DNA from 2 places in the Thermoanaerobacter sp. X514 genome. Region 2 is predicted to be linked to the other one. Evidence: a T-box and tRNA genes for the amino acid it is inferred to sense, from the RefSeq annotation. Region 2 holds a T-box; the other holds one or more tRNA genes.
What was found. A T-box is a leader RNA that pairs with one kind of tRNA and senses whether it is charged. The one in region 2 lies ahead of ileS (isoleucine--tRNA ligase), so its partner is inferred to be a tRNA-Ile.

Region 1: it encodes a tRNA-Ile, which carries the amino acid that the T-box ahead of ileS (isoleucine--tRNA ligase) is inferred to sense. The anticodon was not compared.

The regions. Positions count from the first base shown of each region.
Region 1 is NC_010320.1:1,343,918-1,359,109, reverse strand. Features, by position in the region: gene TETH514_RS06680 (type I phosphomannose isomerase catalytic subunit) at 1-768, opposite strand, end outside; gene deoD (purine-nucleoside phosphorylase) at 837-1,538, opposite strand; RNA gene rnpB (RNase P RNA component class A) at 1,689-2,038, opposite strand; gene TETH514_RS06670 (Nif3-like dinuclear metal center hexameric protein) at 2,116-3,231, opposite strand; gene TETH514_RS06665 (class I SAM-dependent methyltransferase) at 3,191-3,895, opposite strand; gene TETH514_RS06660 (transposase) at 4,051-5,469, shown strand; tRNA gene TETH514_RS06655 (tRNA-Ile) at 5,721-5,796, opposite strand; tRNA gene TETH514_RS06650 (tRNA-Asn) at 5,803-5,877, opposite strand; gene rpoD (RNA polymerase sigma factor RpoD) at 5,926-6,999, opposite strand; gene dnaG (DNA primase) at 7,031-8,818, opposite strand; gene TETH514_RS06635 (deoxyguanosinetriphosphate triphosphohydrolase) at 8,967-9,968, opposite strand; gene secG (preprotein translocase subunit SecG) at 10,056-10,295, opposite strand; gene eno (phosphopyruvate hydratase) at 10,412-11,701, opposite strand; gene gpmI (2,3-bisphosphoglycerate-independent phosphoglycerate mutase) at 11,728-13,272, opposite strand; gene tpiA (triose-phosphate isomerase) at 13,285-14,031, opposite strand; gene pgk (phosphoglycerate kinase) at 14,045-15,192, opposite strand, start outside.
Region 2 is NC_010320.1:1,894,009-1,909,200, forward strand. Features, by position in the region: gene TETH514_RS09470 (ABC transporter ATP-binding protein) at 1-1,652, opposite strand, end outside; gene mtnA (S-methyl-5-thioribose-1-phosphate isomerase) at 1,663-2,700, opposite strand; gene TETH514_RS09480 (alcohol dehydrogenase catalytic domain-containing protein) at 2,722-3,678, opposite strand; gene TETH514_RS09485 (GntR family transcriptional regulator) at 3,703-4,443, opposite strand; gene TETH514_RS09490 (L-fuculose-phosphate aldolase) at 4,460-5,107, opposite strand; gene TETH514_RS09495 (amidohydrolase) at 5,337-6,632, opposite strand; gene ileS (isoleucine--tRNA ligase) at 6,680-9,478, opposite strand; T-box leader at 9,533-9,751, opposite strand; gene TETH514_RS09505 (TM1266 family iron-only hydrogenase system putative regulator) at 9,810-10,055, opposite strand; gene TETH514_RS09510 (DivIVA domain-containing protein) at 10,045-10,530, opposite strand; gene TETH514_RS09515 (RNA-binding protein) at 10,558-11,304, opposite strand; gene TETH514_RS09520 (YggT family protein) at 11,301-11,603, opposite strand; gene TETH514_RS09525 (cell division protein SepF) at 11,620-12,033, opposite strand; gene TETH514_RS09530 (YggS family pyridoxal phosphate-dependent enzyme) at 12,037-12,741, opposite strand; gene TETH514_RS09535 (HlyD family efflux transporter periplasmic adaptor subunit) at 12,748-13,935, opposite strand; gene TETH514_RS09540 (RidA family protein) at 14,231-14,608, opposite strand; gene TETH514_RS09545 (GntP family permease) at 14,859-15,192, opposite strand, start outside.

The DNA of each region.
Region 1 (15,192 bases), 550 kb from region 2:
TTCAATTATACTTACCTGAAAATATGGAGATTTAACAACGTGAGATATGCGTCCGCCTTGTATTTCTTCAAATTCAGGTATTATTTTATCTGTTTTTAAATTAAAATCTATAACATCTAATGCTTTTTCTATATGTAACTCTCTCTTCCTGCCGAATTCATCTACTCTATTGTAATCATACACTCTATAGGTAAGGTCTGAATTTTGTTGAATTTCACAAATAAGTATTCCTTCACCTATAGCATGCACCATCCCTGAAGGTATGTAAACAGCATCTCCTGGTTTTACTTCTATTTCTTTTAAACATTCTTCTAATCTTTCTTCCTCCAATAGCCTTTTAAATTCTTCTTTTGTAGTTCCTTCCTTTAAACCACATACAAGTTTAGCCCCTGGTTTTGCATCTATTATATACCACATCTCTGTTTTTCCAGAATCGCCATTTTCGTATTTAAAAGCATATTCATCATCTGGATGAACTTGGACAGAAAGTTTGTCTTGCGCATCAATTATTTTGATAAGCAAAGGAAATCTTTGATAATTTACCCCCTTGCCATATATATCCTCAGAAAATTTGTAAGTTATATCACTTAATTTTTGCCCGTCAAATTCTCCACCTTCAATTACACTGACAGCTGTTCTATTGTCAGATATTGTCCACAATTCTCCAATTTTTTTACCCTCGTGAATATCAAATCCAAATTTATCTCTTAATGCAGTACCTCCCCATATTCTCTCCATAAAAATAGGCTTAAATTTTAAAGGTTTCATCAACTATCAGCTCCTTTTTCGATTATTTTAAAAGAGGATAAACAAGGTTATCCTCTTTTAAAAAATTATTATTCAGCTATTTCTAGTGCAATTTTTACCATGTTCATAAAAGTCTTTTGCCTTTCTTCAGCTGTCGTTGCTTCTCCGGTAACCAAGCTATCGCTCACTGTCAATATTGTAAGAGCATCTACATTGTACTTAGCAGCCAAAGTATATAGTCCTGCCGTTTCCATTTCTACTGCCAAAACACCAAACTTCGCCCATAGTTTCCAACTGTCTGGGTCATCGTTATAAAAAGTATCGGTTGTAAGAATATTCCCTACTTTAGGTTGTATCCCTAACTCCATTGCTTTATCATAGGCTTTTTTTAATAATTTAAAACTTGCTGTAGGAGCATAATCCATACCATTAAATCTAATTTTATTTATTGCAGAGTCTGTCGAAGAACTCATGGCAATTACTATATCTCTAAGCTTGATATCTGGTTGTAAAGAGCCACAAGTACCTATCCTTATAAGATTTTTCACGTTGTAACTGTTTATAAGCTCATTTACATAAATAGACAAGGAAGGTACTCCCATCCCTGTTCCTTGAACTGACACTCTTTTCCCTTTATAATATCCTGTAAAACCATACATTCCTCTAACTTCATTGTAACATTTTGCATCTTCAAGAAAATTTTCTGCTATATATTTAGCTCTTAAAGGATCTCCTGGCAACAACACCGTTTGAGCGATTTCGTTTTCTTTAGCCCCAATATGTATGCTCATTTAAATCTCTCCTTCTATAATAGTTTTGCCCATATATAATATTAGCAAAAAACAACTTTTAAATCAAACAAAAATTTATGGATCAAACATTTTTTTAATTTTGTATAAAAAAAAATAAAAAATACCACAAAATTATGGTATTTTTAAACACATGTGAGCAAGTCTGTAAGCCGAGTTCTGTCGAGGATGGCCATCTATCTAGGGGGTCAGTTGCCTGACACCTCCAGCGGCATAACCCGAGGGAAACGGCGGGCCACCTACTCCCTCCTATTCGCCTTGCTCCGGGTGGGGTTTGCAGAGCAGACCAGTCGCCTGGTCCCTGGTGAGCTCTTACCTCACCTTTCCACCCTTACCCAGCACTCAGCAAGTTGAGTGCCAGGCGGTATATCTCTGTTGCACTTTCCTTGGAGTCGCCTCCACCGGGTATTACCCGGCACCCTGCCCTGTGGAGCTCGGACTTTCCTCGTGCGAAAATCGCACGCGGCCATCCGACTTACTCACATACGTTATTTCTTATATATCTTTCTAATATCAGGCGAGTATATATTATCATATATATCCGTTTTTGTCAACATAATTATAGATACATAAAAGGATCTTTTTGACTTTCACTAACTAATACTTCTATTTCGTTGCCCTGTTTCTGAGTTTCATCAATTATATATTCTGCAATAAACCTAACTGCAATATTCTCTGTAGCAAAATGTCCCGCATCAATTAAAGATAATCCGAGGTGCTGGGCTTCTACAGCATCGTGATAGCCAATATCTGCCGTTATCAACACATCTGCTCCTCTAGAAACAGCTTTGTGAATAAGACTTGCACCGCTTCCACCACACACAGCCACTTTTTTTATCTTTTTATTAGGGTCTCCTACCACTCTTAAATTATTGATTTTAAGTTTTGCTTTTACTTGTAGTGCCAATTCTTTTAAAGTTGTTTCTGAAATAGTTCCAATTCTTCCAAGCCCATATTCTTCTTTAAGATTTTCCAAAGGATATACATCATAGGCAACCTCTTCATAGGGATGAACATTTAGCATTGCATTTATTACTTTTTCTAAATATTTCTGAGGCACTACTGTTTCTATTTTTACTTCTTCCACTTTTTCTATCTTCCCTATTTCACCAATAAATGGATTCGTCCCCTCTAAAGGCTTATAAGTTCCAATGCCTTGGGTCTGAAAAGTAGAATTACTATAATTTCCAATAAAACCAGCTCCTGCATTGCACATAGCATTTTTTACAATCTCTTCATACCCTTGTGGCACATAAACTGCAATTTTTTTATATCCTTCGGAATAAGTGACATCCAAAACTTCCCTATCATATATTCCTAAGACGTTACACAAAATATCATTCATCCCATTTGGAGCTATATCAAAAGAGGTATGGGCTGCATAAAGCGAGATATCATTTTTAATAAGTTGTATTAACAATGAGCCCACTGGATTATCAGCTTTGACATTTTTTATTGGCTTAAAAATTAACGGATGATGAGTTACAATCATATCTACTTTTTTGTCAATTGCTTCTTTAACTACTTCAAAAGTGGCATCCAAAGCTACTAAAATTTTTGAGACATCTTTAGAACCATCTCCTACCAATAATCCTACGTTATCCCATTCTTCAGCGAATTTACGCGGCGCAAGCTTATCCATTATGGAAGCTATTACTTGGCATTTTAAGCCCATTTATCAACACCTCGAATTTCTTTACTTTTTCATCTAATTGCTTACGCTTTTCATTGGTCTTGGGAAGTTTATTTATGATTTTCTTCATTTTGTCGATTTTATACTGCAAGAATTCTTCTAATAGTGGATGCTTTTTTTGTATGAGTTTTTCCCCTACTTCATAATATATGTCATTTTTGACTTTTTGTCTACCATGTTCTGCTACTATTATTTCATAATATTTTTGATTTTCTTTAACTAATTCCTCATCACAAATTTTATATCCATTTTCTATTAAGTATTTCCTCAAATATGCAGAATCTTTCATAGGTTGAAGTATAAATTTCTTAATAGTTTTTGCAATATCTTTTCCTTCTTCTAATATTTTTGTAATTAAAATTCCTCCCATACCTGCAATAACAACTACGTCTACTTCCCCTGGCGATAAAACATTAAGACCATTCCCTAACCTTGTGTCTATCAAAGATTGCAAATTTCGCTTTTGAACTTCTTTTACAGCTTTATTTAATGAACCTTTATTTAAATCTGAAGCAACAACGTAGGTAGCTATTTTACTTTTGATAAGGTAAACAGGAATAAAACCATGGTCAGTACCTATATCTGCAACTTTTGACCCATGAGGAATGTATTCAGCAATTTTCCTTAATCGTTCTGTAAGTTTCATGTAATCCTCCTAAAAGTATAAAAAAATTAGGTCTTTGCAGAATCCCAAAATCCTTATGGATTAAGGGATTCTGCTATATATTTTCAAAGGAATTCCTCCACTTTCGTCGAATTTATATAGAGAACCAAATCCCAAAAAGAAATGGAGGAAATCCTATGAAAATCAAAGCTAAACAACTTTCTCTCTCCGATATTTACGATGATGTTCAATCCTTCTTTGAAGAAGATAAACCCAAGTTTATTAAACTCTTTGATTCCTTTGTTGATTTATCTGAACTTATTCCATCTTCTTTTTATGCCCACTATTATTCCCACTTTGGACGTCATAGAGATTTTTCTCTTGAATCTATGCTCACTGCTTTGATTATCCAAAAAATTCTCTCTATCCCTACTGTTCAACTCCTTGCACATGTTCTTAAACTATCTAAAGAATTAAGAGAGCTTTGTGGCTTTAAAAGAGTCCCTCATCCTTCTCAATTCTCTAGATTTAAATCCATTTTCCTCAAAGATTTGGAGAATTTCTTCAATAATCTTGTTAATTTAACTGAGCCTATTTGTCAGGCTATTAATCCTTCACTTTCTAATATCCTCATCGCTGATACTACTGGCTTTGAACCTTATGTCAGAGAAAATAATCCTAAGTTCTTTGATTCCCTTTATAGAAATATTAAAAAGTTCTCTAAATCTAATCCTGATTTTGATGCCCACTCTTATGCTTGTTCTAAAATGCCTAAGTTCGCTCACTCTAATCCTGATGCTAAATTCTCTTATATTAATGGCCATTATTGTTACTCTATCAAAGCTACCATCCTCACTAATGGCTTAGGCATTATTCAGCATATTAGTTTCTATGACGATGATTCTTTAAATGTCAATACTGCTAAATCTGCTGCCGAGTCTAAAGATTTGTACGATTCTAAAACTTTAATCCCTTCTCTTAAGGAATTCTTTAATTTACATCCTAATTTCTCTTATAGATACTTCTTAGGTGACGCTGGGTTTGATTCTTTTGATAATTATAAATACTTGTTCTCAAAGCTTGGCATAATCCCTATTATCCCTATTAACCCTCGAAATTCTAAAAACTTACCTCAGCCTACTTTTAACTCTGATGGTATCCCTACCTGCCCCCGTGACCCTTCTCTTAAAATGTCCTATGATGGCATCGTTCGGGAAAAAGGTAGAGCTACCAGAATTAAATGGCTTTGCCCTATGTCCAAAAAAGTTAGACTAAATGGTAAAACTACTTATATCCTTCAATGTGATAACCCCTGTACCTCTTCTAAATGTGGCAGAATATTCTATACTACCCTTGATATTGATTTTAGAAAAAATACTTTTGTCCCTCGTAACTCTAAAAAGTGGTCCAAACTTTATGAAAAACGCCCTATTATTGAAAAATCTATTTCTCTTTTAAAAAGTTCTATCGCTGTTGATAGCTTTAAACTCATAAATACCAGGTCAATCAAAGCTGATGTTTTTCTTGGGGCTATCACTCAACATATTGGTTTAATTATTACTGCAAAGCTTGGTACTTTTGAACATCCTTTATCTTTGAAAAAACTTTTGGCTTGATAACTTGTTCTTATGATTTGATTTGTTTGTCATCTTTTTACATTAAAAAGGTGTGTTAAGTATTGTCTTTTTTGAATTTGTATCTTTCTTCCATTTCTCTTTTTCCGTCTTGAGTGTGCCTTTAAAATGTAATTTCTTTATTTTGTTCCTTGTAATGTAACTTTTTTACTCTAATATTTATCTCATTTTGCAATCACCTAGTATAAAAAAAATAAAAAAGCATTTAAAGCTAAATGCTTTTTTTCTCTAAATGGTGGGCCTTCAGGGATTTGAACCCCGGACCAATCGGTTATGAGCCGACCGCTCTGCCAGCTGAGCTAAAGGCCCAAAAAGTGGCTCCTCAGGTAGGATTCGAACCTACAACCTACCGGTTAACAGCCGGTTGCTCTACCCTTGAGCTACTGAGGAATACAATAATAATTATACAGATTTTTGCCCTATTGTCAAGAAGCTTATTCAATCAAGGAAATCTTTTAATTTTTTGCTCCTGCTGGGATGCCTCAATTTTCTCAAAGCCTTTGCTTCAATTTGCCTTATGCGTTCTCTTGTAACATTAAACTCTTTTCCTACTTCCTCTAAAGTTCTTGCTCGACCGTCATCTAGGCCAAACCTAAGTCTTAGTACTTTCTCTTCCCTTGGCGTTAGGGTATCAAGAACATCCATCAACTGTTCTTTTAGCATTGTAAAAGCAGCAGCTTCTGCTGGAGCTGGTGCATCTTCATCGGGTATAAAATCGCCTAAGTGGCTGTCTTCCTCTTCCCCAATAGGAGTTTCTAAAGATACAGGTTCTTGTGCTATTTTCATTATCTCTCTTACTTTTTCTTCTGGCATCCCCATCTCTTTTGCCAACTCTTCAGGAGTGGGCTCACGACCTAATTCCTGCAGCAATTGCCTTTGGACTCTTATCAATTTATTGATAGTTTCTACCATGTGTACAGGGATTCTTATGGTTCTTGCTTGATCTGCAATAGCTCTTGTAATAGCCTGTCTTATCCACCATGTAGCGTAAGTACTAAATTTATAGCCTTTTCTATAGTCAAATTTTTCAACTGCTTTGAGTAACCCCAAATTTCCTTCTTGTATCAAATCTAAGAAAAGCATTCCTCTTCCTACGTATCTTTTGGCTATGCTTACAACCAATCTCAAATTAGCTTCTATAAGTCTTTTTTTAGCTTCTTCGTCTCCTTGTTCGATTCTTTTTGCCAATTCAATCTCTTCTTCAGGAGTGAGAAGGGGAATCTTGCCTATCTCCTTCAAATACATTCTAACAGGGTCATCTATACTGATTCCTTCAGGAAGAGAAAGGTCTAAATCTAAATCTTCTTCAGTTATTTCTTCCTGACGAGGTTCTTCCCCAACAATTTCAATTCCCATGTCTTCAAAAGCATCATATACTTTCTCAATTTGGTCAGGATTTAAATCAATATCTTCTAAAGAATCCATTATCTCATTGTAGGTGAGCATCCCAGTTTTTTTTCCTTTATTGATAAGTTCTGTAATGGCTTCTTTAGACAATTCTTCGTTGTTCATAGGTTTCCCCTCCCTATGGGTTTCTTTCTTTTTAGCCATTTTTTATCTTTAGCATCTCCTTTTCACAATTTTGTAATTCTATTAAAAGTTGCCTTTCTTTCTCTATATCCCCCAACATATGAGCTTCATTGATAGCTCTTTTAATCTTTTCTCTTTTAACTGCCAAACTGTTAATGAGAATCTTGTTTATAATATCATCAACAGCTTGTTCAGTAACATTTTCACTCTCATAAAAAGCTTTAATAATATCATTAAAATCAGATATGAGATTTTCCTCTTGTAATAAATAAACAATATCATTTATTTGAGTTTTTTTCCCATCCTCCAACCTTGACATTATTTCTCCAAAAATTGGCTTTAATTTAACATTCTCCAGCATATCGGCGGTAATTGTTTCTTTCACCCTTTTGTAAAGATTATTATCATACAGCAGCAATGCAATTAAGTACTTTTCTGGTGATATTTTACTACTACTGTATATATTATGCCTTATATTGCCAGCCATATACATATTTTTTTGATTTTTTTCAATTTCCCTATTGACAAAACGCGCAACCTCTGTTCTCACTGCATTCTCAGGTATTTGAGCAACTTTAGCAGCTGAAGAAATATAGACTTCCCTTTTCACTTCATCAGAAAGTTTTGCAATATCTTTTGCAATTTTTTTAACATATATTATTCTATCTTGAGGATTATCAAGGTCGAGATTTTTTCTAAATACCTTTGCTTTAAACTCAATTAAACTATCGGCATTTTCTATTAATTGATTAAATGCGTTTACTCCTTCTTTTTTTATAAACTCATCAGGGTCTTTCCCATAAGGAATAGTCAGTACTTTTATATTTAAATTCAATTCATCAAGAATGTCAAGTCCTCTTAATGCGGCACTAATACCAGCTTCATCCGCATCATAAGCAATTACAACATTTCCTTTATACCTTTTTATGAGTCTTGCTTGGTCCTCTGTCAAAGCGGTTCCTAAAGATGCTACAGCACAATCTATTCCGGCTTGATGTAAGGAAATAGCGTCCATGTATCCTTCTACAATTATAAATTTGTCTTGTTGAGTTTTTTTAGCAAAATTTATTGCAAATAGCGTTTTGCCTTTTTTAAAGACCTCTGTCTCCGGAGTGTTTAAGTATTTAGGCAAACTATCATCAATAGAACGGCCTCCAAAACCTATAACATTACCCTTTACATCTATAATAGGAAACATTACTCTATTTCTAAACCTGTCGTAATAGCGGTTATTTTTTTGAGACAAAAGTCCAGCCTTTACCAGAAAACTTTCTGTATAGCCTTTTTCTTTTAAAAAGTTTAAAAGTCCATTTCCATGAGGTGATGAATAGCCTATTCCAAACTTCTTTATCGTTGCTTCTGTCAAACCTCTTTTTCTTATATAGGTTAAAGCCTGTCTACCTTCTTCAGAAAAAAGCTTATTGTAAAAATACATAGTTGCTAATTTATTTATTTTATATATTTCGTCAATAAGTTTCTTTCTTTGGTACTCCCTTTCTGTAAGCACAGTTTCTTCAAGAGTTATTCCTACTCTATCTGCTAAAAATTCAATTGCTTCTTTAAAAGTCAAATTTTCAATATCCATTATAAAAGTAACAACATTTCCACTGGCATTACAGCCAAAACAGTGATAAACCTGTTTTTCTTGACTTACCATAAAAGATGGGGTTTTTTCTCTATGAAAAGGACATAGACCTTTAAATTCTTTTCCCGCTTTTTTTAGTTCTACATACTCTGATATAACATCTATTATGTCATTTGCTTCTATGACCTTTTCAATCATTTCTTTTGAGTAAGCCATCAATATCACCTAATTATTCTATTCGACAAAAATTGTTAAATTCCTCTTTACCAAATTAATTTATTAGTGACGACCAATATATATTCGACAAAAGATTCAAAAATCCTTCTTTGGTTTTATTAAATTTTTATTAAAATCAAAAAATATTTTACTCAAACCAAGGACTGGGCAAAAAAATCTCTTTGTATTTTAAAAAAGCATATTTGTCTGTCATACCAGCAATATAATCAGCAACAGCTCTTTCTCTTCCATAAATCTCAGCAAGTTTTATAAATTCTTGAGGCATCTTTTCAATATTGTCATAAAAGTAATAAAACAATTGTTCTACTATTCTTTTTGCTTTTTCCTCATCTTTTTTAGCTTTTGACCCAATATAAACTTTTTTGAACAAAAAATCCCTCAGGCTATAAGTAGCCTCATAAATCTCTTTACTCATTGAAACTTTCGGCTTTCCTAAGCTATTATTTATAACATCTTTTACCATTGTATCTATTCGCTTACTATGCTTATCACCCAAAATTGCTATTAAATCTTTTGGTAAATCCTCCGGATTTAAAACTTTTCCCCTTATCGCATCATCAATATCATGGTTAATATAAGCTATTTTATCAGAAATTTGTACTACTTGTCCCTCTAAAGTCTGGGGATTTCCTGAGGTAGAGTGGTTACAAATGCCGTCCTTAACTTCCCAAGTCAAATTAAGACCCTTTCCATCCTTTTCCAAAATCTCAACCACTCTAATGCTTTGTTCATTATGTCTAAAGCCATCTTTTAAAAGTCTATTTAAAACTTCCTCACCAGAATGGCCAAAAGGAGTATGTCCTAAATCATGACCTAAAGCAATAGCTTCTGTCAAATCTTCGTTTAACCTCAAAGCTCTTGCAATTGTTCTTGCAATCTGAGCTACTTCTAAAGTATGAGTTAGCCTTGTTCTATAATGGTCACCTTCTGGAGAAATAAAGACTTGTGTTTTGTGGCTCAATCTTCTAAAAGCTTTGCTATGAATAATCCTGTCTCTATCCCTTTGAAACTCTGTTCTTATATCGCATTTTTCTTCTTCTCTATCCCTGCCGCGAGTTTCACGGCTTTTTGTCGCATAAGGAGAAAGCAGTTGATATTCTAATTCCTCTGTAATTTCTCTAATTTTCATTTGACCACCTAACCTTTTTTATTTATGGTGGTAAAAATAAAAACCCATAAAAGGGTTTTTCCATTTCTTTTCTTGATACCGTCTTTTTTATTTAGCCATCATTACGGTCAACACCATAGACAAAATTATAAACAACGCTGCCGCTATGGTTGTGAGCTTTTCTAATGTCCCCTCCATGGTTCGAGCTTTATTTTTCCCAAAAAAGGTTTCTGCTCCTCCTTCTATTACTCCTGAAATGCCTGCACTTTTACCTTTTTGCAAAAGTATCACAGCTATTAAGAAAAGACTAACTAAAACATGTATAACCATGAGTACAGTTTTTAGCATATTTACACCGCCTTATCCTAATTTTTGAAACACAATACCACAGTTTATATTATACAAAGAATTGCTATGTTGATCAAGAGGTTTTTATATAAAAAGGGAATCCTTTTTGGATCCCCTTATTTCTTAATATTGTAAAAAGCATTTTTGCCAAGATATTGAGCTGTGCTTCCTAAAACTTCTTCAATTCTTAAAAGCTGATTGTATTTTGCGACTCTATCAGTTCTTGCAGGTGCTCCAGTTTTAATTTGCCCTGCATTTACTCCAACTACAAGGTCTGCAATTGTAGAATCTTCTGTCTCTCCTGAGCGGTGAGACACAACAGCTGTGTAACCTGCTCTTTTTGCCATTTCAATAGCATCAAGAGTTTCTGTCAAAGTTCCTATTTGATTGAGTTTTATAAGGATTGAATTTGCTACTCCCATGCTTATACCTTTTGAAAGTCTTTGAGTATTCGTTACAAATAAGTCGTCTCCTACAAGCTGTATCTTCTTGCCTAATCTTTCAGTCAATAGTTTCCATCCGTTCCAGTCTTCTTCTGCAAGACCGTCTTCAATAGAGACAATAGGATATTTGTTAACAAGTTGTTCCCAAAAATCTACCATTTCAGCCGAGGTCCTTACAATGCCTTCGCCTTCGAAATGATATTTCCCATCTTCTTTGTACATTTCAGTAGCCGCAGGGTCTAATGCTAAAACAATATCTTCTCCCGGAACATATCCTGCTTTTTCTATTGCTTCCAATATGACTTGTATAGCTTCTTCATTTGAGGTAAGGTTGGGAGCAAAACCTCCTTCATCACCAACTGTTGTACTTAACCCTTTAGAATGTAACACGTTTTTTAAATTATGATAAACTTCTGAACACATTCTTAATGCTTCACGGAAGTTTGGAGCACCAACAGGCATTATCATAAACTCTTGTATATCTACATTGTTATCAGCGTGTTTTCCACCGTTTAATATGTTCATCATTGGCACAGGAAGAGTTTTTGCATTTACTCCACCAATGTATTGATACAAAGGTAAACCACATTCCTCAGCTGCTGCCTTTGCCACTGCCAAAGATACCCCTAAGATAGCATTTGCTCCTAATTTGCTCTTATTGGGAGTTCCATCTAGTTCAATCATCGCTTTGTCAATTGCTACTTGGTCTTGTGCTTCCATGCCAATTAGCTCAGGAGCAATAATGTCATTGACATTTTGAACAGCTTTTAGCACTCCTTTTCCCAAATACCTTGATTTGTCTCCATCTCTTAATTCAACTGCTTCAAAAGCTCCTGTAGAAGCCCCTGAAGGCACAGCAGCTCTTCCTACGGCACCGCTATCTAATTCTACCTCTACTTCAACTGTGGGATTTCCACGGGAGTCAAGTATTTCTCTTGCAAAAATATCAATTATTGATGACATGACAACTTCTCCTTTCTTTTTAAATTTTATTTTCTTCCAATAATTAAAGATTTACCTGTCATCTCTTGAGGTATAGGCAATTTCATTATGTCTAATACAGTCGGAGCAATATCAGCCAGTATTCCATCTTTTCTCAAATCAATATCTCCTTCGCCTATAACAATAAATGGAACTGGGTTTGTAGTATGAGCCGTCTGTGGCTCTTTTGTCACAGGGTCAATCATTTCTTCTGCATTGCCGTGATCAGCGGTTATAATTATTGTTCCTCCTACACTTTGAACAGCATTTACTATTCTTCCAAGGCACTCATCTATTGCTTCAATCGCTTTTATTGCAGCATTTAAAACTCCTGTATGCCCTACCATATCAGGATTTGCAAAGTTTAAAAGAATAAAGCCATATTGATCTGACATAATCTTAGGTATTACAGTATCTGTAACCTCATAAGCGCTCATTTCTGGCTTTAGGTCGTAAGTAGCTACTTTAGGCGAAGGAACTAAAATTCTTTCTTCCCCTTCATTTGGCTCTTCTACGCCACCGTTGAAGAAGAAAGTCACATGGGCGTATTTTTCTGTCTCTGCAATTCTAAGCTGTTTAATCCCTTTTTTACTTAAGTATTCACCAAGAGTATTCTCCAGTCTTTCTGGCTTATACGCCACATGTATGTTTTCAAAGGTTTCATCATATTGCGTCATAGACACAAAGAATACAGGCAAATACCTTTTTTCTCTTTCAAAATGATTAAATACCTCGTCAATAAAAGCTCTGGTAAGTTGCCTTGCTCGGTCAGGTCTAAAATTGAAGAATATTATAGAATCCCCAGCATCTACTGTAGCAACTGGCTTTCCATTTTCCAAAATTACAGTTGGTTCTACAAATTCGTCAGTTTGGTCTTTTGAATAAGCTATGTCTATTGCTTCCATTGGTGAATGAGCATAAACACCTTTTCCCAAAACTATTGCATCATAAGCCTTTTTAGTTCTATCCCATCTTTTGTCTCTATCCATTGCATAATATCTTCCAGAAATCGTTGCAATTTTTCCTATACCAATCCTGTTCGACTCTTCTTCAAACTGCTTTATATATTCCTTTGCACAAGCGGGTGGAACATCTCTTCCATCTAAGAAAGCATGAATATATACTTCTTTTAGCCCCTGGTCTTTTGCCAATTTCATTAAAGCAAATAAATGAGTTATGTGGCTGTGAACCCCTCCATCTGACAAAAGGCCAAAAAGATGTAGTTTTGAGTTGTTTTTCTTTACATTTTCTATCGCATCTAAAAATTCTTTTTTCTTAAAAAAGGTACCTTCTTTTATATCTTTACTAATTCTTGTAAGTTCTTGATATACTATTCTTCCCGCTCCAATATTTAAGTGCCCTACTTCTGAGTTTCCCATTTGTCCCTCAGGAAGTCCTACTGCAAGGCCACTGGCGGAAAGAGTCGTATGGGGATAGTTTTTAAAGTAAAAATCTAAATTTGGAGTATTAGCTTGATATACTGCATTTCCTTCTTTTTTGACTGATAGTCCAAACCCATCTAGTATAACTAGCATGGTTAATTTTTCAGGCATATAATCCTCTCCTTAATAATTGACAATCTTTGCAAAATCTGATGCTACAAGACTTGCTCCCCCCACTAAAGCCCCGTCTATATCGCTCTCTGCCATGAGTTCAGAGATGTTCTCGGGCTTTACACTCCCCCCATATTGTATTCTAACCAGATCTGCTTTTTCTTTTCCATAAAGGGAAGCTATAGTATTTCTTATAGCTTTTATCACTTCATTGGCGTCTTTAGCTGTAGCCGTTTTGCCAGTACCTATAGCCCAAATTGGCTCATAAGCTATTACTACATTTACAATATCATCGTGGGTAACGCCTTTTAAAGCCTCTTTAGTTTGACTTAAAACTACTTCAAAAGTTTTTCCTTCTTCTCTTTGAGAAAAAGATTCTCCTACACACACAATAGGACTTAAGCCGTGAGATAGAGCGGATAAAACTTTTTTATTGACCATTTCATCCGTCTCACCAAAATACTGCCTTCTTTCAGAGTGGCCTATTACAACATATTTTACCCCAATCTCTTTAAGCATTAAAGGTGAAATTTCCCCCGTATATGCGCCCTTTTCTTCCCAAAACATATCTTGTGCTCCGAGAAGAATATTAGTACCTTGAATTACTTTATTTACCTCTGTCAAATCCACAAAGGGAGGTATGACTACCACTTCTGCTTTTGCGTCTTTCACTTGAGGTATCAATTCATCAACTAATTTCACCGCTTCAGAAGGGGTCATGTGCATTTTCCAATTACCTGCAATTATTGGTCTTCTCAAAACAAACACCCCTTTACTTGTCATTTAAAACTTCAATTCCCGGCAACACTTTGCCTTCCAAAAACTCTAGAGAAGCTCCTCCTCCAGTAGAAATATGAGTGACTTTATCCGCATATCCTAATTGCTCTATAGCAGCTGCAGAATCACCGCCGCCTACTATAGTAATACCTTTGCATTCACTCAAAGCTTTCGCAATAGCCTCTGTACCTTTTGCAAACTCAGGAATTTCAAAAACTCCCATAGGCCCATTCCACACTACTGTCATCGCGTGTTTTATCACTTTTGAGTATTCTTCAATAGTCTTAGGTCCAATGTCTACTCCTATTTGGTCTTGAGGCATTTTGTCTATATCGACTACTTCATAAGGTACGCCTGATTTCAATTCTTTAGCAATAACTGTATCAACAGGAAGCATCAAATTAACACCCTTTTGCTTAGCCTTCTCCATTAATTCTTTAGCTAACTCTATTTTATCCTCTTCTAAAAGCGACTTACCAATTTCATATCCTTTTGCTTTTATAAAGGTGTAAGCCATACCACCGCCAATTAAAAGGCTATCTACTTTTTCTAATAGGTTTGTTATAACCCCTATTTTGTCAGAAACTTTAGCTCCTCCCAATATTGCAACAAAAGGTCTTTTTGGGTTTTCAAGAGCTTCTCCCATGATTGTAAGTTCTTTTTCAATTAAAAAGCCTGATACTGCTGGTAAATACGCTGCCACCCCTGCTGTTGAAGCATGAGCTCTGTGAGCCGTACCAAAAGCGTCATTTACATATATATCTGCTAAAGAAGCTAATTCTTTTGCAAATTGAGGGTCATTTTTCTCTTCCTCTGCATGGAATCTCACATTTTCTAAGAGCAATACTTCGCCTTCTTTTAATGCGGCTGCTTTCGCTTTTGCATCCTCTCCAATTACATCCTCTGCCATAGAAACTTGCTTACCTAAAAGTTCAGATAACCTCTTTGCCACAGGTTTTAAAGAATATTCTGGATTTACTTTCCCTTTTGGCCTTCCTAAATGGGATACAAGTATTACTTTTGCGTTATTGTTTATGAGATATTGAATGGTGGGCAGTGCTGCTTTTATACGAGTGTCATCTGTTATATTTTTATTTTCATCCATAGGCACATTAAAGTCTACCCTTACCAGCACTCTTTTTC
Region 2 (15,192 bases):
ATAGGAGGTGTTTTTAAAAAAAGTTGAAAAAATTTTTCGTCTTCTCTGAATACATCCCTTACTTTGCCATACATTTCTATTTTGCCATCTTTCATCACAGCTACTTTATGAGCGTACTCTGATACAATCCACATTGTATGAGTTATCATCACTATTGTATGGCCACTCTCATTCAATTTTTTCACTAATTCCATCATTCTCTTCTGTTCTTTATAATCTAACCCAGTAGTAGGTTCATCCAGAATAATGACTTTTGGCCTTGCTGCTAAAATTGAAGCCACAGCAATTCTTTGTCTTTCTCCTTTAGATAGTGAAAAAGGATCTTCTTTTTCAAAACCCTCCATATCAACAGCTTTTAATGCTTCACTTACTCTTTCCTTCACTTCTGCTTCAGAACACCCTCTCATACGAGGTCCAAAAGCTATTTCATCATATACGGTATCTGCAAATATTTGATGGTCGGGATTTTGAAAAGCATACCCTACATAATTTCCTATTTCAAATACATTCGACTTTTTAGTATCTTTTCCATATACTATCACACTACCACTGGTAGGTTTTAAGAGACAATTTAAATGTTTTGCCAACGTAGTTTTGCCACTTCCATTATGTCCTAAAAGTGCTAAAAATTCTCCTTCTTTTATCTGCAAGTTAATTCCATCTAATGCTTTTGTACCATTAGCATACACATGCTCTACATCTTTAACATCTATTATCACATCACCATAACTTTGTTCTCTTTCCTCTTCTTTCCTAAGAATTTCATTATACTTATCCTCGTCTATTTTAAGTCCTAATTCTTTAAACCTCTCAATCCCTTCTTCATAAGTAAGTGGTAGTTCTTCTCTTTTTAAAGAAGAAACTTGTAAAAAGTACTTGGGAATTTGCAAAGGCATTATTCCTATTTCTTCCATTAATTCTACTTCTTTGAGAATTTCTTCAGGTTTCCCATCTTTTATAATTCTACCTTTTTCCATTATAATCACTCTATCAGCATTCAACGCCTCTTCCGTTTCATGCTCTATTATAATCAGAGTCAAATCTTTATCTTTATGTAATTCTTTTGCAATATTAAAAATACCTATTTTGCCTATCGGATCTAAATCAGTAGTAGGTTCATCCATACAGATTATACTTGGCATACATGCTAACACAGAACCTATAGCTAATCTTTGCTTTTGACCACCAGAAAGAGTAGAAGGCTGTCTATCTTCAAGTCCTTCTAAATTAACAATTTTTAATATTCTCTCTATTCGTCTTTGTATTTCTTCTCTTTCTACTCCAAAATTTTCCGGACCAAAAGCTATTTCCAACCTTGTGTTTGTAGAAAATAGTTGTGATTCAAAATCTTGAAACACGAGCCCTATCTCTTTTGCCATCTTGCTTACTCTTGTTTCCTTTACTTTTATACCTTTCACTATAACATCTCCGCTATAGTGCCCTTTTGTAAAATGAGGGATGAGGCCATTTAAGCATTGCGCTAATGTAGATTTCCCTGCCCCACTTGGTCCCATAATCACTACAAATTCTCCTTTTTCAATTTCTAAGTTAATATTTTCTATTGCATTTCTTTCTTTTTGGTCTTTATATCTAAAAGTTAAATCCTTTATCACAATCTCCTTTGAATTAACATTTGTTTCAATAACTGACATCCTATCTCCCTCACTTTAGTTTTAATATATTTTCTTTATATGGAGGTTTAATTATCCCTTTTTCTGTTATTATACCCGTGATGTTTTCATGAGGAGTCACATCAAAAGCTGGATTGTATACTTCTATCCCCTCTGGAGCAATTCTAACACCGTTTATATGAGTAACTTCCTCAGGACTTCTTTCTTCTATTATTATTTCTTTTCCGCTCTCAATTTCAAAATCAATTGTACTGGTAGGAGCTACTACATAAAAGGGAACATTATATACTTTTGCAATTACAGATAACATAAAAGTCCCAATCTTGTTAGCAGTATCTCCATTTAAAGCAATTCTATCAGCTCCTACTAATATCACATCTATTTTCCCATCCCTTATTAAAGTAGCAGCAACACTATCAGCAATTAATTTTGCAGGAATTCCTTCTTGTACTAATTCCCAAGCTGTCAACTTACTGCCCTGTAATCGAGGCCTTGTCTCATCAGCGTACACAAATATATTCTTACCACTATAGTGAGCCTCTCTAATGACACCTAAGGCTGTACCATATCCTACAGTGGCAAGCGCTCCTGTATTGCAGTGGGTTAAAATAACAGCATTTTCTTTAATTACTTCGTTACCAAACTTAGCCATTTTTTTATTAGTCTCTATATCTTCTAAATAAATACTATCTGCTTCCTTTTTTAAAGCTTGATATATATCTATTAGTTCTAACTCCTTGTTTTTCTCTATAACTTTCTTCATCCTTTTTACTGCCCACATAAGATTTACAGCTGTAGGTCTCGAGTTTGCAATAACTTCTAAGGCCTCCTCTATTTTTTCAAAAAATATTTCTCTATCTTCTTTGAGAAATTCTTTAGCTGCCAGCACAACACCATAGGCTGCTGCAGCACCAATAGCAGGAGCCCCTCTTACTACCATTTCTTTTATAGCAAAATTTACATCCCTATAAGTTTTGCATTCAAAAATCTCATAACTATTAGGTAATTTCCTTTGGTCAATTAAATACAAAACTTCGTTTTTAAACTCTATTGATTTAATTTCTTTCATTTTTTCACCTCGTCCTCTTCATTATTTTCGCAGATCTATAACTGCTTTTAATTTATTCTTTTTTGAAAAAGCCTCTTGATATTCCTCTAAAGAATAGATGCCACTTATCAAATAATCTGTAGAAATCAATTTTCTCTGGAGTAGTCTCAGGGCTGCTTCCATAGGTCCACACCGCGTACCTACCATTTTTATTTCATTAACAACCCAATCAGTGGGACTCAGAGTAGCAAGGAAATTGTAGGTACTTTTTAATATAATAGTACCTGTAGGTTTTACTAATTCTTGAGCTAATTGCAAACCTCCTTCATTTCCTGTACATTCAATAGCAATATCAAATTTATTTTTTAAACTTAGTCTATCTAAATTATCTAGTAAAATAATATTTGCTTTACTTTTTAGGTAATCCAGCTTTTCTTGATGCTTCCCTACCACATATAAATTAGCCCCAGTAAGAGCAACAACTTGAGTAATAAACTGTGATAATTTACCATCCCCAATTATTATTACTTTATCAGTGGGTTTTACGTGATACATCTCAATAATTTCTAAAGCTGCAGCAATAGGTTCCGTAAAAACTGCTTCTTCATCTTTGATTTCATTTGGTACAATATAAAGGTTTTTATTTGGCAGCGTAAGATATTCAGCAAAAGCGCCATCCTTATCCTTTATCCCTAATACTTTTCTATTACGGCAATGGTGGTAAAGTCCAATTCTACAAAGGTCACATTTACCACAGGCTATATTGATATCGCCTACTACTCTTTTTCCTATTAAATTAGGGTCATCAGATTCCTCTACTATTCCTACAAATTCATGGCCTAATATTCCCTTAAAATTCTTGTATCCTTTCATTATCTCAATATCTGTATTGCAGATAGAAGCCAACACAACTTTAATCAAAGATTCGCCTTTTTGGGCCTTAGGCTTTTGCAAATCAGTCCGCAGCTCTAACTTGCTATCAAAATGCAAGCCCCTCATTCTTATCCCTTCTTCCAACTTAATTTACCGACTTCGTATAACTTTAAATTTAAATATTTTTGGATCAAAATAATCTAAAGAATAAAATATAGTCCTTCCTTCTTTGTCATAATGTAATTGATAAAGCAACAAAAACAGGGAATTTTTATCTACACCTAAATATTGAATCATCTCTTCAGTAGGGAAAGTCGGTATAATTTCTGAAATGGCATATTCAATAATTATTCCAAACTCCTTTTCCATGTATTCAAACAGGGATTCAAAATTAATTTGATCAGGTTTTTTGTTACCAAGTATTTTTTTCGCAACTGTATCTACTAAAAAAGCAGCAGGTTTGCCATCAGCCGTTCTAATTCTTTTAAAAGTAATCACCTTTTCCTTTGGTTTAAGATTTAGTTTTTTCACCATATCTTTTGTAGGTATAGTTTCCTCAATACTAACCCATTTTGTTCCCGGCTCATATCCAAATTTTCTAATAATTTCTGTTATGCTATCCAAATATTCTAATCCACTCTTTATCTGTATAGGCTTTTTGTTTACAAAAGTACCCTTACCTTTAATTTTATATATTATCTTTTCCTGTTCTAAAAGGGCCAAAGCCTCTCTTATAGTATATCTACTAATCTTGAACATTTTTGTCAGTTGACTTTCCGAAGGTAATTTATCATCTGGTTGTAAATTTTCTTTTTCTATGTACTCCAATATTTTTTTCTTTACTTCTTGGCTTAAAGAAACAGACTTCTTACTTTTTCTAAACTCTGTCATACTATCCTTCCTAAAATTATTTTTTAACTTGTCCATAAGTTTTAAATTTTTCTAACATCAATTTCATCTCATCTTCAGAAAGAATTACCGGTTCTCCTATGGACTTTGCTCTATAGTACAACTCCGCAACATATTCAATCTGTTCACTTATATTAAAAGCATTTGGAAGGTCTTCGGCTCCCACTAGTAATCCATGATTAGCTAATAAAACAGCTTTTCTGTCCTTCATTGCTTCAAAAGCATTTTCCGCTAATTCTTTAGTACCAAAAGTCGCATATTTCGCACATCTCACATTTGGTCCAGCTAAAGCTACTAAATAGTGAACTGGTGGAAGGTCCCAATTTAAACAGGCAAGAGTAGTAGAATACACTGGATGTGTATGTATAATGGCATTTATATCCTGCCTATTAGCATAAAAAATTCTATGCATTTCATATTCCGAGGAAGGAGTTCTATCGCCTTCTATCCTTTTGCCATCTAAATCCATCACAACAATATCTTCCGGTCGAATTTCAAAATAATCCATTCCAGAAGGAGTTATAGCCATTAATCCTTTTTCTCGATTATAAATACTTAAGTTTCCACCTGTACCTTTGGTAAGATTAGAGGTTATGAGTTTTTTACCATATTCTACTATTTGTTCCCTTTCTGATTGCATTAGCAACGTCATCACCCTCGATTTTTAATCATTTTGCAGAACAACTTGTCTGACAAGTTGTTCTGAGAAAATTATATAGTATTGCAAATAAACTGTCAAGTTTGTTATTTAAACAATTTACAAAAAAAATTAAGGTATTCTGACTTATTGTCAGAATACCTCAATTTTTTGACAAACTTTTTATGCCAAATTCAAAAACTTCTTAAATGAGACCTTGTCTACAATCCAGAACACCTTATCTTTGTATCAAATTTTTTGCTCTTTTCTCCACGTTATACATTACTTTTTCCACATCTACAGTTTTTATTTCTCTATTTTCCATTATTATTTTGCCATTTATTATTACTGTATCCACATCTGATGCTTGAGCAGTATAAGCTAAAGCAGAAATTAAGTTGTGGTGTGGATAAAAATGCGGCTTGTCAATATCAATAATCACTATATCCGCTTTTTTCCCTACTTCGATGGAACCTATCTCTTTATCCCACAATAAAGCTTTAGCGCCATTGATTGTCGCCATTTTTAGAGCTTCCAAGGCCGGTACGGCAAGAGCATCGTAATTTAACGCCTTATTAATAGTGGCAGCAAAATGAATCTCTTCAAACATGTTTAGGTTATTGTTACTGGCTGGACCATCTGTTCCCAAAGCTACGTTTATTCCTTTTTTTAGCATTTGATCCACAGGAGCAAAACCACTGGCTAACTTGGCATTACTGGTAGGATTGTAAACTGGTGATACCTTCATTTCCTTTAATATTTCAGTGTCTTCATCGCTTACATGAACACAATGAGCTGCTACAGTCGGAACATCAAATACTCCTATGTCCTTTAAATGTTTCACAGGAGATTTTCCATGCTTTTGGAAACTTTCTTCTACTTCTTTTTTTGTTTCTGATACATGAATATGAATTCCTGTATTTAACTCCTTAGCCAATTCTACTACTTCCTTCAAATAAGAGGAGCTACAAGTATAAGGTGCATGAGGACCCACCATTACTTTGATTCTTCCATCCGCTTTATTATGCCAGGTATTATAAAGTTTTCGCGTATCTCTTAACTTTTCCTTATTTATTTCAGCGTCACTTTCTTCTATAATACCCCTTGTCAACACTCCTCTTATCCCTACTTCTTCTGTTGCTTTAGCTACTTCATCCATAAAAAAATACATATCGCAAAAAGTAGTAGTACCAGAATAAATCATCTCTATCATACTCAATAAAGAACCCCAGTAAACGTCTTCTGCTGAAAGTTTAGATTCAACAGGCCAGATATGTTTACTCAACCAATCAAATAACGGCACATCATCTGCATAATTCCTAAGTAAAGACATTCCCAAATGAGTATGAGCATTTATAAGACCCGGCGTTGCAATTTTTTTTGTTCCATCTATGACTCTGTCAACTTTTATATCCGGATTAATTTCTCCTATGTAAGTTATCGTGTCGCCTTCAATATAGATATTGGTGTTTTCCATAAGTGGCTGTTCTTCTTTCATAGATAGCAAAGCTACATTTTTTATAAGCAGATTCATAATATCCCTCCTAAAAATAATGTTTAAAAAGGGGAAAAATCCCCTTTTTAAACTTGTGTTTGCTGCTCAATGTGAGAAGCACATCTTGCGCAAATAGTTGGATGCTCTTTTATAGTTCCTACTGTTTCACTGTACATCCAGCAGCGTTCGCATTTTTCCCCCGGTGCATGGGTTACCACAATCTTCAAATTATAATCATCACTTTCATAAGCATTTTGAGGAGCAGGTTCTTCTGGTTGGTGAAGTACCACTTTTGAAACTATGAACACATATTCGAGGTCATTAAAGCCTTTAAAGAAATCATAAAGCTCTTGAGATGGATATATATCCACTTGTGCCTCTAAAGAGTGACCTATCTTTTTGTCAGTTCTCGCTATTTCAAGAGCTTTAGAAATATCTTTTCTTATGTCAAAAAGTTTTTCCCATTTTTCTATTATATAAGGATTATTGTATTTTTCTTGGACTTGAGGCCAATCAGCTAACTGAACACTTTCAAAATTATTTTGACTGTCGTGCTTCATATATGACCATATTTCTTCTGAAGTAAATGTAAGCACTGGTGCTATCAACCTTACAAGAGTGTCTAAAATAATGTAAAGTGTCGTTTGAGCCGCTCTTCTCTCTTTAGAAGTAGCAGGATAAGTATACAATCTGTCTTTTAAAATGTCCAGGTAAAGGCTACTCATATCTACTACACAGAAGGTATGAACCAGATGGAGAAAATCGTAATACTCATATTTATCAAAAGCCTCTGTAAGCTCTTCAACTACTCTGTTAAGCCTAAATAAAGCCCATTTATCTATCTCTAAAAGCTCTTCGTAAGGGAGCATATCCTTATCAGGGTCAAAGTCATAAAGATTGCTTAACAAGAACTTACTAGTGTTACGTATTTTTCTGTACGCTTCTGTCATCTGTTTTAAAATCTCTTGTGAAATTCTCATATCTGAAGTAAAGTCAGCAGAAACAGTCCAAAGCCTCAAAATATCTGCTCCATATTCTTTAATTACATCAGCTGGGTCAATACCATTCCCTAAAGATTTTGACATTTTCCTTCCTTCACCGTCTACAACAAACCCGTGGGTCAATACGTTTCTATAAGGTGCTTTTCCACGTGTTGCCACAGATGTCAAAAGGGAAGACTGGAACCATCCTCTGTGTTGGTCTGAACCTTCTAAATAAAGCTCTGCAGGCCACTTTAGGTCAGGATGAGTTTGCAACACAGCTGCATGGCTGGAGCCTGAATCAAACCACACATCCATTATATCTGTCTCTTTCCTAAACTTCGTAGAACCGCATTCGCAAGTAATCCCTTTTGGCAATATCTCTTCAGCTGACATTTCAAACCATGCATCTGAACCCTTTTGCCTGAAGATCTTTTTAACTGCATTTATTGTATCATCATTTATAAGCGGTTTCCCACACTTTTCACAGTAGAATATAGGAATTGGCACACCCCATACCCTTTGCCTTGAAATACACCAGTCTCGTCTATCTCTTACCATGTTAGTTATGCGCTCTTCGCCCCATGAAGGATACCAATTAACTTCTTTAATAGCTTTTAGTGCCTCTTCTCTAAATCCTTCCACAGAAGCAAACCACTGTTCTGTCGCCCTAAATATTATTGGACTTTTACATCTCCAACAGTGAGGATATGAGTGGGTAATACGGGTTTCTGCCACTAATGCATTAGCTTTTTTCAAGTCTTCCTTTATGACCTTGTTAGCCTCTTCATAATACAGACCAGCATATCCTGGCGCTTTATCTGTAAAATATCCCTTATCATCTATTGGATTTAAAACCTCAAGCCCATACTCTTGCCCAACTAAAAAGTCTTCTTCGCCATGGCCGGGAGCAGTATGAACACATCCAGTACCAGCTTCTAAAGTTACATGCTCACCCAAGATTATTAAAGAATCTCTGTCATATAAAGGATGGGTAGCCTTCATGCCCTCCAAATCTTTTCCTTTAAATACAGCAACTATTTCATAATCTGAAAGGTTAGCTTCTTTCTTTACAGTATCTAACATGTCTTTTGCCATTATATATACTTCGTCTCCAAACTTTGCAAGCGCATAATCAAACTCTGGATTTAAAGCAATTGCAAGGTTAGCCGGAATAGTCCATGTAGTAGTTGTCCATATTACAAAATACACATTATTAAGATTCTCAACAATTCCCTTGAATTTCCCTAAATCATCTTTAACTCTAAATTTTACATAAATAGAATCAGAGGTTTCATCAAAGTATTCAATTTCTGCTTCTGCCAAAGCAGTCTCACAGCTGGGGCACCAATATACAGGCTTTAGACCTTTATAGATATAGCCTTTCTTAGCCATTTCACCAAATACTTCTATCTGTTTAGCTTCATACTCCGGATTCAAGGTAAGATAAGGATTATCCCAATCTCCCCTTACTCCCAATCTTTTGAATTGAGCTTTTTGCTTTTCAATCTGAGAAAAAGCAAAATCCCTACACACTTTTCTAAATTCTGTAGGACTTACTTCATGCCTTTTTATACCTAAAGTTTTTATAGCTTGCTGTTCAATAGGAAGACCGTGTGTATCCCATCCTGGCACATAAGGAGCATCATAACCCCTCATTGTTTTGTATTTCACTATAATGTCTTTTAATACCTTATTCATAGCAGTTCCAATGTGTATATCTCCATTAGCATAAGGCGGCCCATCGTGTAAAATATATTTTTCCTTGCCTTTATTTTTTTCCAATGTTTTATGATAAATATCCATTTCTTCCCATCTTTTTAATATCTCTGGCTCTCGTGTTGGCAAATTAGCCTTCATAGGAAAATCTGTCCTCGGCAAATTAAGTGTCTTGTTGTAATCCACTGAACATTACCTCCTCTTCAAATATTATCTTTCAAACTAAAAATAAAACTTCTCGTCAGGGACGAGAAGTTCGCGGTACCACCCTACTTATTAAGACAAAGAAAAACTTTGCCTTAATCTCTCATTTAAGATAACGGGAAGCCCGGCACAGCTTACTGTAGTTCAGCCTGCAGCTCCGAGGTGATTTTCAGTAGAAACGAACTTATTGGCTCGCACCTACCGCCAACTCTCTGGAAGTCGCTTCTACTTACTCGTCCTCATCATAGCTTTTAACAATATTTTTTACACAATTATATAATACCACAAGTTTTTCGTCAATAGTATGCATATCTCATGCAGTCAGAGCAGATTTCACTTTTACACCAGGAAGACTTCCAAGTTTACCAGTAAGAGCCCCTATTTCATCCGTTGTACCATCAACTATTAAAGCGATAACCGATACTCCCCTATCTTTATAGGGTATACCCATTCTTCCTACAATAATGTGGCCGTACTCACTCAATATGTGATTTACCCTATCCGCCACATTTTCTCTATTTTGAATCAATATTCCAACAACCCCTAATCTATTCTGCATCCTTCTCCTCATCCTCATCTGGAATCAATTCTTTCTCATCTATTGAAAGTATTGATTCCAACTGGGCTTCTAAAAGAGATTTAAATTTCGCTTTAAAAACATTTAATTGCTTGCGATATCTTTCTAACTCCATTCTTATTCTTACAACTTCTTGATTTGCCTTCTCTAATATTTTTTCTGCATTTTGTTGTGCATTTTGTATGATAAGTTGTGCTTCTTTTTCTGCATTTCTTTTCAATTCCTCTGCAGTATTTTGAGCAACAATCAAAGTATTGTTTAAAGTGTTCTCCATATTTATGTAACTTTGAAGTTTTTCATTCATTATATTAATTCTATCTTTTAACTCCGCATTTTCTTTGTATAACATTTCATAGTCTTCCATAATTTTATCCAAAAACTCGTCCACTTCCTCTTCATTATAACCCCTAAAAGACCGCTTAAATTCTTTATTATGTATATCCATAGGCGTCAGCATAATATTACCTCCTTTTCTTTTGTAACATTATATAAACCTTAGAATATGTACAGAAACGCGACCTTTTTTTGTATTACCTCTCACTTCTTCTAATCTAATTCTTCCAAAACCACGTAAAGAAATTACATCTCCCTCTTTTACTTCTGAAGAAGGGTCTTCTGTATACTCCCAATTTATTTGAAGAAGACCGGACTTTATAAGTTCTGAAGCCTTCGTCCTTGATATACCAAAACCTGCAGCTGCCACACTGTCAACCCGTAGTGAGGCTACGGTAGAAAAAATGTCCTTATATTTTATTTCAGGTTCTATCACATCTTTCAAGTCAATTGAATTAACTCTTACCTTCTCTTTCCCGACTTTAAAAAGGTTCATAAGTACATAACTTTCCACATCTTTATGTAACAATATGTCACATTTATCCTCTTTTACAATTATATCGCCTATTTTTTGTCTTTTTATCCCTAACCCTAAAAGTGAACCCAACACATCTCTATGAGATAGCTTAGAAAAATTGCCTTCAATTCTTACAGCGCAAATAGGGGTATCTTCCGGCTGTAAAAAATCGGGGTAAATAATTGCTATCTTTCTTTCTGCTAAAGGATATCCTCCATCTAGATTATAGTTTATATCTTGCTGTCGATACTTTAATATAGTTTTTTCAAAAATTTTTTGTTCAGAGAGGCTTAAAAAGTCTGTATATTTTACTCTTTTAGATTTTAAAACGCCTTTAATTATGTCTTCAAATCGGGATACAGTAAATTCCTTGTCCATCATATATACCTCATCAGTAATAATACTAATTTAAAAACTAAAGGACGAACTAAATACTGAATCACCAAAATCGCCAAAACTGGCGAAAAATCTATCATTAAATTTCTTCCAATAGAAGACCTAAATTGTAATGCCCTAAAAGGCTCAAGTATTGGTTCTGTCGTTACGATCACAAAGCGAGAAAGTGGATTTGACATATTCTCCATTCGTAGCAAAGATAAAATAACCCTTATCAATATAAGCCAATTTATAACTTCAAAAAAATAATCTAATGCTGTTAAAATTGCAAAATTTACAGGCAAAATCATTTCCTCCTTATCAATTTAGATTGTATAAAGAATTTACTTCATCTTTTATATCCCCTGTAATATCAAAATTCTCAGGCGCAACTAAAAATATATAGCCAGATATCTTCTTTATCTCTCCATTAAGAGCATAGGCTGCACCGCTTAAAAAATCCACTACTCTTTGAGCTTCATTTTTGTCCATCTTTTGTAAATCTACAATCACCGGTTTTTTATTTTTCAATTCATTACATATATTCATCACTTGTTCAAACTTTTCTGGCTTTAAAATCAAAACTTTTACTTGGGGCTGTGTATGAATATTGACAATTTTAGGCTTTCTATCGTAAGGTATGACAGGTTGTAAAGAGTCTACTTCTTCTTTCTCTTCTTCTGGCTCATCGATACCAAAGAAACTCATTAATTTATCAATCATTTTTGAAGACATTAATTATCCCTCCACATTATATTGTCTTTGCCCAAAAATAGAAGTGCCAATTCTAACAATATTCGCCCCTTCTTCAACTGCTACCCAATAGTCATTGGACATACCCATTGACAAAAATTCTACTTGTACATTATGTTGCTTAATTTCTTTTAGCTCTTCAAATAATTCTTTCATCTTTCTAAAATAGGGCCTTACCTCTTCTGGTGGAAGGTAAGGAGCTATTGCCATAAGCCCTCTAATTCTTATATTATCATATTTTTCCATTTCTTTAACAAAATTATGCATTTCTTCAGGAGGAATTCCGTATTTACTTTCCTCTCCACCAATATTGATTTCCACCAAACAATCTATTATGAGACTCTTTTGTTTAGCCCTTTTGTCTATTTCTTCTGCCAGTTTAATACTATCTAAAGAATGTATCAACTTAACTTTGTCAATAATGTATTTCACTTTGTTTGTCTGTAAATGTCCTATAAAGTGAAATTTTACCTCATTTTTTAAATAAGGATATTTTTCATTTAACTCTTGAACCTTATTCTCACCTATGTCAGTTATGCCACAAGCAATAGCCTCTTTTATAGTCTCTACACCGAAAGTTTTAGTAGCTGCCACAATTAATATTTCCTCTGGATTTCTGTTTACCCTTAACGCATGCTCTTTTATGTTTTCCTTTATTTTTCTTATATTTTCACATATAGTCGTATTTATCCCCCCTTATTTGCTCAAGTAATCCTCTCCATTTACCGCTATTTCGTCATATATTTTTAATCCAGATGTTTTATCAACGCTTTCTACAATTGCATATTTGCCATCTGTAGCCTTTATTACTACTTCTTTAAAAGTAGGAACTTTGCCATTTTTTATTACAAAAACTCCTTCTTTTCCTTCTTTTTGCACAATAGAAGAAAGAGGTATTTTAAGTCCATTGAACTCTTTAACTTTAACTTTTACATTTATTTTAGAAGTTTTATAAAAGTTGGGATATTCATCTATCATCTCAATTATTCCTATATATAATTTATCGTCACCTTTGTAGGTTTTTATAACTTTTCCCCGCAATTCACCACTATAATTATCAATCAAAATTTTCACATTACTACCTTCTTTTAATAAGTCCTGTTGTTTTTCATTTAAAACCAACGCTAAATACCACTCCAAATTATCCACTATTTTTACAAAAGGGTAATCTCCTTTTACTTCTGTACTAATTTCTTTGGATTGAAAGTTTAAATTTTCAAGTTGTGTCGGATTTAAATTGAACATATTTCTTTCATTTAGAATACTTTCACTGCCATCAAAATAGTAACTTACAATTCCTGACTCTGGTGAATTTATAGTAATCGCATTTTTTTCTACATACTTTTCTAAATACTCTTTTTGCTCTTTTAAGTTTTCAATTCTTTGAAGTATTATTGGCCCTTTACTTAAAATTTCTTCTTTTTTGGCTTTTAAGTCTTCAATCCTTTTTTGTATTTTATCTGCATCAGGGCTATTTTGCTGTATCGCATTTTGATAATTTTGCTCTTCTGTCTTTATCATGTTGTCTAATTTTTGAATATCTGAATAAAAAGGTATATTAGTATCCTGATTTTTTAGTTCTCTGTCTATCTCTTCTAATTGATGTAGTTTTTCTTCATCAAAATCGGCAGAATAAACTTGCACAATAGGAGTACCTTTCGGAATTTTTTCTCCACTTTGTACAAGTTTTTTTATTTTGCCATCGAAAGGAGCATTTATCAACATTTCATTCTTTATAACATATCCTTGGGCATTAAAGGCTATTAAAATACTTCCATAAGTCACTACTGTAGTTTTATTTTTGTTTGCAAAAGTCGTTATTCCTACTTTACTTATGTAAACTATCACCAATAATATAACTACAATTTTAGCTAATTTTTTCACATCTCTCACCTATCAATATATTCTATATAAATGCCGATTTTCCTTCTACAAATTTATGCATATATTCATTTTATCACAGTTTTCGATATTTTTATAGACAAAATAAGGAGATGGTGAATTGCCCATCCCCTTATTTTTTATTCTACCGGTTCTAATCTCGCAGTAAAATGCCTCAATATTGGCGGCTCATAAGTAAATCTATAAGAGAAATTTTAGGTAAAACAGTATAATTGTAACTAGAGGGATAAATAAATTTGTACGCCTTACAATTCCAAGGAGAGTTTACGAGAAAAATTTATTTATGAGCAACGACTTCTATTTCTATAAGAGCACCCTTAGGAAGACTTTTTACTTCAACTAAAGAACGGGCAGGTGGATTGTCTTTAAAATACCTTCCATAAATTTCGTTAATTTTAGCAAAATCCCCCATGTTAGTGACAAATACAGTTGCCTTTATAACATTGTTAAGGTCCATCCCCGCAGCTTTTAAAATCGCTTTTATGTTCTCTAAAACCCTTTCCGTCTGCGCTTCGATACCTCCTTCTACAAGTTCTCCTGTAGCAGGATCAATTGCTATTTGCCCTGATGTGTACAAAAAGCCGTCTATCATTACAGCTTGCGAATATGGTCCAATAGCTCTAGGGGCGGTATCGGTGTTTATTATGGTTTTCATTTATTTTCATCCTTTCAGTAAAAGTGTTATACAATATGTAAAATCTGAATACACGAAATATTATATCATTAATATTTATGGCTTATCAATATTTTTTTAATGATTATAAAATTTTTTGCACTCCTTTGTTGTCAAAAATTTTAATATTAAACCCCATACTTAGCCCTACTTCCCCTCTCTGCACTTCCCAAAAAATACATTGAAAAAGGAGAGGTGAGAATTCCGCCTCTCCTTTTTTTATTTTTTTAAATTAAAGTAGGAACAACGACAAAGCGAGAACTGTGATAATTGTTACAATTCCCATTATTAGAGTTGCAACAGTTTGAGTCTTGTATGCAGTTTTAACATCTATTCCACCAAATTGAGAAACAACCCAAAAATAACTATCGTTTGCATGGCTAACGGTCATAGCACCTGCACCTATTGCCGCAACCACAAGGGCCTTTGCAATATCTGAAGTAAATCCTAAAGATGGTAGTAGCGGAAGCATTAATGCTGATGTTGTTATAATGGAAATGGTCGAAGAACCTTGTGCAGTTTTAATTGCTGCTGCAATAATGAATGGCAAAAACATACCAAGATTT